2 regions of the Mesorhizobium sp. LNJC391B00 genome follow, and region 2 is predicted to be linked to the other one. Evidence: predicted binding sites of a transcription regulator. Region 2 holds the regulator's gene; the other holds the start of a gene.
What was found. Region 2 encodes PhoB, which activates phosphate uptake and scavenging genes when phosphate is short. Its sites were predicted from a motif close to TGTCATNNANCTGTCAT; they were not measured.

Region 1: X750_RS137310 (PhoX family phosphatase) is a predicted target of PhoB. The motif match lies at 1,890-1,906, and genes of this name have one in related genera.

The regions. Positions count from the first base shown of each region.
Region 1 is NZ_AYWI01000017.1:65,031-68,449, reverse strand. It holds gene X750_RS137310 (PhoX family phosphatase) at 1-1,834, opposite strand, end outside; gene X750_RS137315 (hypothetical protein) at 1,952-2,347, opposite strand; gene urtA (urea ABC transporter substrate-binding protein) at 2,660-3,419, shown strand, end outside.
Region 2 is NZ_AYWI01000011.1:121,972-125,390, reverse strand. It holds gene X750_RS141080 (ROK family protein) at 1-974, shown strand, start outside; gene phoB (phosphate regulon transcriptional regulator PhoB) at 1,005-1,694, opposite strand; gene phoU (phosphate signaling complex protein PhoU) at 1,711-2,415, opposite strand; gene pstB (phosphate ABC transporter ATP-binding protein PstB) at 2,457-3,281, opposite strand; gene pstA (phosphate ABC transporter permease PstA) at 3,299-3,419, opposite strand, start outside.

The DNA of each region.
Region 1 (3,419 bases), on a different contig from region 2:
GCCACAGCGTCTGCGCCTTGTCGAGCGTCTCTGCATCTTCCGCAGGGTGCTGCACCGACAGGAACAAAGTCGAGCCGTCCGGCGTGAAGCACGGGCCGGTCGCTTCGGCGCCGTGCGGGCAGGTGAACAGCAGCTTCGGCAGGCCGCGCGCCGCACCTTCGGTGTCGACGCCATAGACGCCGTCCGGCAGGTCGAAATCATTGGCGCCGTCCGTCGCCACCCACAGCCGCCCGGCCGGATCGAAGGTGATGTTGTCGGGGCAGACGAACCAGCCATTGTCCGACGTATCCGGATGGAAGGTGGCGCCGACCTTGGCATCCCTGGGATTGCCGCAGAGCACGAACAGGTCCCAGGCATAGTTTTCGGCCGTGTGGTCGGCGTCCGCGCCGCGGCGGCCGGGCGGGATCAGTTCGACAATATGGCCCCAGAGATTTTCCGGCCGCGTGTTGGCCGGATTGACCTTTGACTGGTCGCGCTTCTTGTTCTTGGTCATCACCGCATAGACGCGGCCGGTCACCGGATTGGTCTCGATGTCCTCGGGCCGGTCCATCGGCGTGGCGCCGAGCGCATCTGCCGCAAACCGCGTCTTCAACAGCACCTCGGCCTGGTCGGCAAAACCGTTCTCGACGGTAAGCTTGCCCTGGCCGTGCACCAACGGCAGCCACGTCATCGAGCCATCGGCATCGAAGCGGGCGACCGACAGCACGCCATCGTCGAGCAGATCGGCGCCGGAGGCCGGATTGGCCTTGTCATAGGCCTTGGCCGAGACGAAGCGGTACATATATTCGAAATAGTCGTCGTCACCCATATAGACGACAACGCGGCCGTCCTTGTTGAGGACCACGGTCGAGGCCTCATGCGACATGCGGCCAAGTGCCGTGCGCTTCACCGGCCTGGACTGAGGATCGTAAGGGTCGATCTCGACCACCCAGTCGAAGCGGTTGGCCTCGTTCGGTTCCTTGTCGAGGTTGAAGCGGTCATGGAAGCGGCCGCGGCCATAGATGTCGGAGCCGTCGAAGCCGTAACGGTCGAGCAGGTCGGCAGTCGGCGCCTTTTTCGGGTCGCCGCCGAAAATGTCGGACACGCCTTCCTCGCAGGTCAGCACCGTACCCCAGGGGGTGAAACCGCCGCTGCAATTATAGCTGGTGCCGAGCACTTTCGTGCCAGTCGGGTCGGCCGAAGTTTTCATCAGCGCATGGCCGGCAACCGGTCCGGAAACGGTCATTTCGGTGTTGGCGGTGATGCGGCGGTTGAGCGGGCTGTCCGCCACGCTTGCCCACTTGCCGTCCTTCAATTGCACCTCGACGATCGAATGGCCCATCGCGGCCATGCCGAGATCGACCTGTTCCCTGGTCATCGTCTTGCCGGCATCGCCCTCGGTCATCCCCGGAAACATCACATTGGGCGAGATGTATTCGTTGTTGACGCAGAGCAGGCCATGATCGGAATTCACCGTGCCCTTGGGCAGCGGCATGAAGGCGATGTAGTCGCAATTGTAGCCGAAGCGCTTTTCCTGTTCCTCCGCCGCGACCTTGTTGCCGTCGAATTCGGCGAGGCCGGCTGCAAGCGGGTCGCCCCAGCGCGCGACGATGGTCGTCTCATAGCCTTCGGCGGCGGCATGGGTCTTGCCGTAGACCCGTTTCAGCTCGGGAAAGCCGAGCGTCGACTGCGCTGTGGCGGCATGCGTTTCGCCGGCAAACAAGGAGCCGACAAAGCTGCCGCCGGCAATCAGCGCGCCGGAGGCGAGGCTGCCTTTCAAAAGAGACCGGCGCGAGACGCGCTCGGCAATGATTTCGCGGATGACGGGGGAGGATGAAGACGGTGCATTGGCCATGGTGTCTGCCTCTCAGGGTGGATGTTACGGCGCACCGTTGCCCTAGTCTGCCTAGGCAACATTCACATGACATAAGAGGAAGGTTTTGCCGCAACTGGGCGCGGCACTACGCATCGCTCAGCCCTTGGTGCAGGTCGAGGCGGTGAAGGCGCCGTCGGGCTGCTTCAGAATGATGTCGAATGACGGGGCGGTCTCGCCGTCCAGTGTTGCCTGTGTCATGGAGACGGAGTTGCCACCGGTGGTATAGCCGCCCAGCGGCCCGAGCCAGGTGATCTCGCCATTGGCATTCATCTGATAGTTGTAGCCTTGCGTCGCGGTGCCGAATGTCACCGGACCACTATAGACATTGCCCTTGATAGTGATGTCGCCGAGGTTGAGGAAGGCGCCGAGCAAATAGACCTCGCAATGATAGGTGCCGTCCGGAAGCTTGCCCTCGCTGAAATCGGCGCGCGCGGCGCCGCTCGTTGCCATCAGCAGCAGGATGCCGGAAATGCATGAGGTGCGAGATGTCATGACGTCACTCTTTTGAAGGGCGAGCTTGCCCTATTTTTGCGCGGTACCGCAACATTGTTAGCCCGGAACACACGGCCGGAGATCAAAAACTAGGCATTTGTCTCAATTGGGCAAAAATTAGGCAAAAGCCATGTGCGCTGCGCAAATTTGCCTCAATCAATTTTCGCCGGCTACCACTGTTTTCTCGAGGCTAATATACCAACCGGCTGATAACGCTCGGCTATTCCATCTTCGTGAGCGGCGCCTTTGCGTTTGGCACGGCAGTTGCATTGCATTATCGCGGTGCAATCAAACAGCTTGGGAGTCTTCGGTATGAGGGGTAATTTCTCCACAATAACAAAAATGTTTTCGGCCGGCGTGGTCGCCGCCGGCCTGTCGATGTCGTCTCCGGCCCAGGCCGCCGAAGACACGATCAAGGTCGGCATTCTGCATTCGCTGTCGGGGACCATGGCGATTTCGGAGACGACGCTGAAAGACGCCATGCTGATGCTCATCGAAGAGCAGAATGCCAAGGGCGGTCTGCTCGGCAAGAAGCTCGAGGCGGTCGTTGTCGATCCGGCCTCCAACTGGCCGCTCTTTGCCGAAAAGGCGCGCGAGCTGATCTCGAAGGACAAGGTCGCCGCCGTGTTCGGCTGCTGGACCTCGGTGTCGCGCAAATCGGTGTTGCCGGTGTTCTCGGAACTCGACAACATCCTGTTCTACCCCGTCCAGTATGAGGGCGAGGAAAGCGAGCGCAACGTGTTCTACACCGGCGCCGCCCCGAACCAGCAGGCGATTCCTGCCGTCGATTATCTCATGAGCGAGGACGGTGGCTCGGTGAAGCGCTGGGTGCTGGAAGGCACCGACTACGTCTATCCCCGAACCACCAACAAAATCCTCGAGGCCTATCTGAAGGCCAAGGGCGTCGCCGCCGAAGACATCATGGTCAACTACACGCCGTTCGGCTTCTCCGACTGGCAGACCGAAGTCTCCGCAATCAAGAAATTCGGCTCGGCCGGCAAGAAGACCGCCGTCGTCTCGACCGTCAATGGCGACGCCAACGTTCCGTTCTACAAGGAACTCGGCAACCAGG
Region 2 (3,419 bases):
CCGTGGTGCTGTCGCTGAACTTCCTCTCCGTCACCGTCATCGACTATGCCGGCCAGGTGGTCGCGGAAGAACAGCGCCGGCTCGACACGCTGACCATGCCGCGCGACGAGCTGATCGGCGAATGCGTAGCAATCGTCGGGCGGCGTCTCGCGGACCCGGACCTCGATGTCCAGAGCATCGCCCGCATTGCCATGGGCATCCAGGGCATCACCGATTCGCAGGCGCGGGCCATGCTGTGGTCGCCAATCACGCCACTGACCGACATTGCCTTCGCCGACATGTTGGAAGCGGAATTCGGCATTCCTGCCACCATGGAGAACGACTGCAATATGATGGCGGTGGCCCTGCAATGGCGCCAGCCCGAGCGCTACCGCGACAATTTCATCGCGATCCTCTTGTCGCACGGCATCGGCATGGGGCTGGTGCTGAAAGGCGAACTGTTCACCGGCACCCATTCCTCGGGCGGCGAGTTCGGCCACATGATCCACCGTCCGGGCGGCGCGCTCTGCCGCTGCGGGCGGCGCGGCTGCGTCGAGGCCTATGCCGGAAACTACGCCATCTGGCGCAGCGCCAAAATGATGAGCGAAGATGCCGAGCCGGTCGATATCGGCGACGCTGATATGCGCGCACTCGCCGCGCGCGCCCGCGAAACCGATGGCCCGGAGCGCGAAGCCTATCGCAAGGCCGGTGAGGCGCTCGGCTTCGGCCTCGGCAGCCTGTTTGCGCTGATCGACCCGGCGCCTGTCGCCATGGTTGGCGTCAGCGCCGCCGCCTTCGACCTGATCGAGCCGGCATTGCGCGAAGCGATCGCCCAGACCGCCGGCGGCCAGCACTCGAAGTCGATCTCCTTCGACACCGAGCCCAACGAGCTGCCGCTGATCCGCGAAGGCTGTGCCATGCGCGCGCTCGGCTTCGTCGATCAGGAGATTTTCGCGCCGGGCATTCAGGCCAAATCCGGCAAGCATGTCGCCTGAATGGCCGGCAACGGCGCGACGCGCAGCATCCTAGTCTTCCCTGATCGCGTAGCCGGCGCCGCGAATGGTACGGATGACATCCGGCATGCGGCCGTTGTTGACCGCTTTGCGTAAGCGCCCGACATGGACGTCGACGGTTCGCTCGTCGATGTAGATCGTCTCGCCCCAGACATTGTCGAGCAGCTGGCTGCGCGAGAACACGCGGCCGGGATGGCGCATCATGAATTCGAGCAGCCGGAACTCGGTCGGTCCGAGCCTGATCTCGCTCTTCTTGCGGTAGACACGGTGCGACTCGCGGTCGAGCACGATGTCGCCGACCTTGAGCACGCTGGACAGCACTTCCGGCTTGGCCCGGCGCAGCAGCGCCTTCACGCGCGCCATGAACTCCGGCGTCGAGAATGGCTTGACCAGATAGTCGTCGGCACCGGTGGACAGGCCGCGCACGCGATCGCTTTCCTCACCGCGCGCGGTCAGCATGATGATCGGCAGCCGCTCGGTTTCGGGCCGCACTCTAAGCCGCCGGCAGAGCTCGATGCCGGAAACAGCGGGCACCATCCAGTCGAGCACCAGGAGATCGGGCACGTTTTCCTGCAGGCGGATCTCGGCCTCGTCGCCGCGTGTCACCACCTCGACGTGATAGCCTTCGGATTCGAGGTTGTAGCGGAGGAGCACGCCTAGCGGCTCCTCGTCCTCCACGACCATGATGCGTGGCGCGATCATAGGCAGTTCACCCTCATCAGGCCGGCGTGGCCATCGCCGTCTCGTCCTGCTTCGGACGATTGGCGGGCAATTGCTGGCCGGTCAGCACATAATACGCATTTTCGGCGATGTTGGTGACATGATCGCCGATGCGCTCAAGATTCTTGGCGCAGAACAAGAGATGCGTGCAGGCGGTGATGTTGCGAGGGTCTTCCATCATGTAGGTCAAGAGCTCACGAAACACGGACGTGTATTTGACGTCGATGCGCTCGTCGTCATTCCTGAGTTTTGCAAGAGCTGCCGCATCGGTGGCGGCATATTCCTCGACGACGCCTTGCACCTGGATCAGCACCAGCTGCGCCATGGCATCGATGGAGTGCGAGAGGTCGCGCGGCGTGACGCTCAAGCCCACGGTGCCGACGCGTTTGGCGATGTTCTTGGCGAGATCGCCGATGCGCTCGAGGTCGCCGGCCATGCGGATCGAGCCGACCACGGCGCGCAGATCGTTGGCCATCGGCTGGCGCTTGGCGATCAGCGTGATGGCGCGGTCGTCCAGTTCGCGCTGGCGCGCATCCATGATGGCGTCGTCGGAAACGACACGCTGTGCCAGCGCATTGTCCGAATTGAGCAGCGCCCTGGTCGAGCCGCTGACCATCGAGCCTGCCAGATCGCCCATGTCGCGGATCAGCTTGCTGATCTGCCCGAGCTCTTCATCGAAGGAGGCGACGGTATGTTCACCCATGATCTTGGTCCTCGTGCCTGAAAATTCACCCGCCGGACGGCTCAGCCGAAGCGGCCGGTAATGTAGTCCTGGGTGCGCTTGTCGTCGGGGTTGGTGAACATCTTGTCGGTGGCGCCCTCCTCGACGAGATAGCCGAGATGGAACATCGCCGTGCGCTGCGACACGCGCGCCGCCTGCTGCATCGAGTGGGTGACGATGACGATCGTGTAGTTCTGGCGCAGTTCGTCGATCAGCTCCTCGACACGGGCGGTGGCGATCGGATCGAGCGCCGAGCAGGGCTCGTCCATCAGGATCACCTCCGGCGACACGGCGATGGCGCGCGCGATGCACAGGCGCTGCTGCTGGCCGCCGGACAGGCCGGTGCCGGGCTCCTGCAGGCGGTCCTTGACCTCGTTCCAGATCGCCGCCTTCTTCAGGCTCTGCTCGACGATCTGGTCCATGTCGGACTTGCGCTTGGCCAGCCCATGGATGCGCGGGCCGTAGGCGACGTTCTCGTAGATCGACTTCGGGAACGGGTTGGGTTTCTGGAACACCATGCCGACGCGGGCGCGCAGTTCGACGACATCGATGTTCTTGTCGTAGATGTCGTCTTCATCGAGCGTGATCTTGCCGGTCACCCGCGCCGAATCGATGGTGTCGTTCATGCGGTTGAGGCAGCGCAGGAAGGTCGACTTGCCGCAGCCGGACGGGCCGATCAGCGCCGTCACCTGGTTCTGGCGGACGTCGAGATTGACGTCGAACAACGCCTGCTTCTCGCCGTAGAAGACGCCGACCTTGTCGCCGCGCATCTTGATGACTTCGTTCGACTTGGCGTTCATTTTGTCGCCCACTGCATTCTCAAGGGACTGTTCGGTCATGATGTTCATACCAAATTGCCTTTTTTCTACCAGCGCCGCTCGAACCGGCGCCGGAGCACGATCGCGGTGATGTTCATGGCCATGAGGAAGACGAGCAGGATGATGATGGCGCCGGACATGCGCTCGACAAAAGCGCGCTCAGCCTCG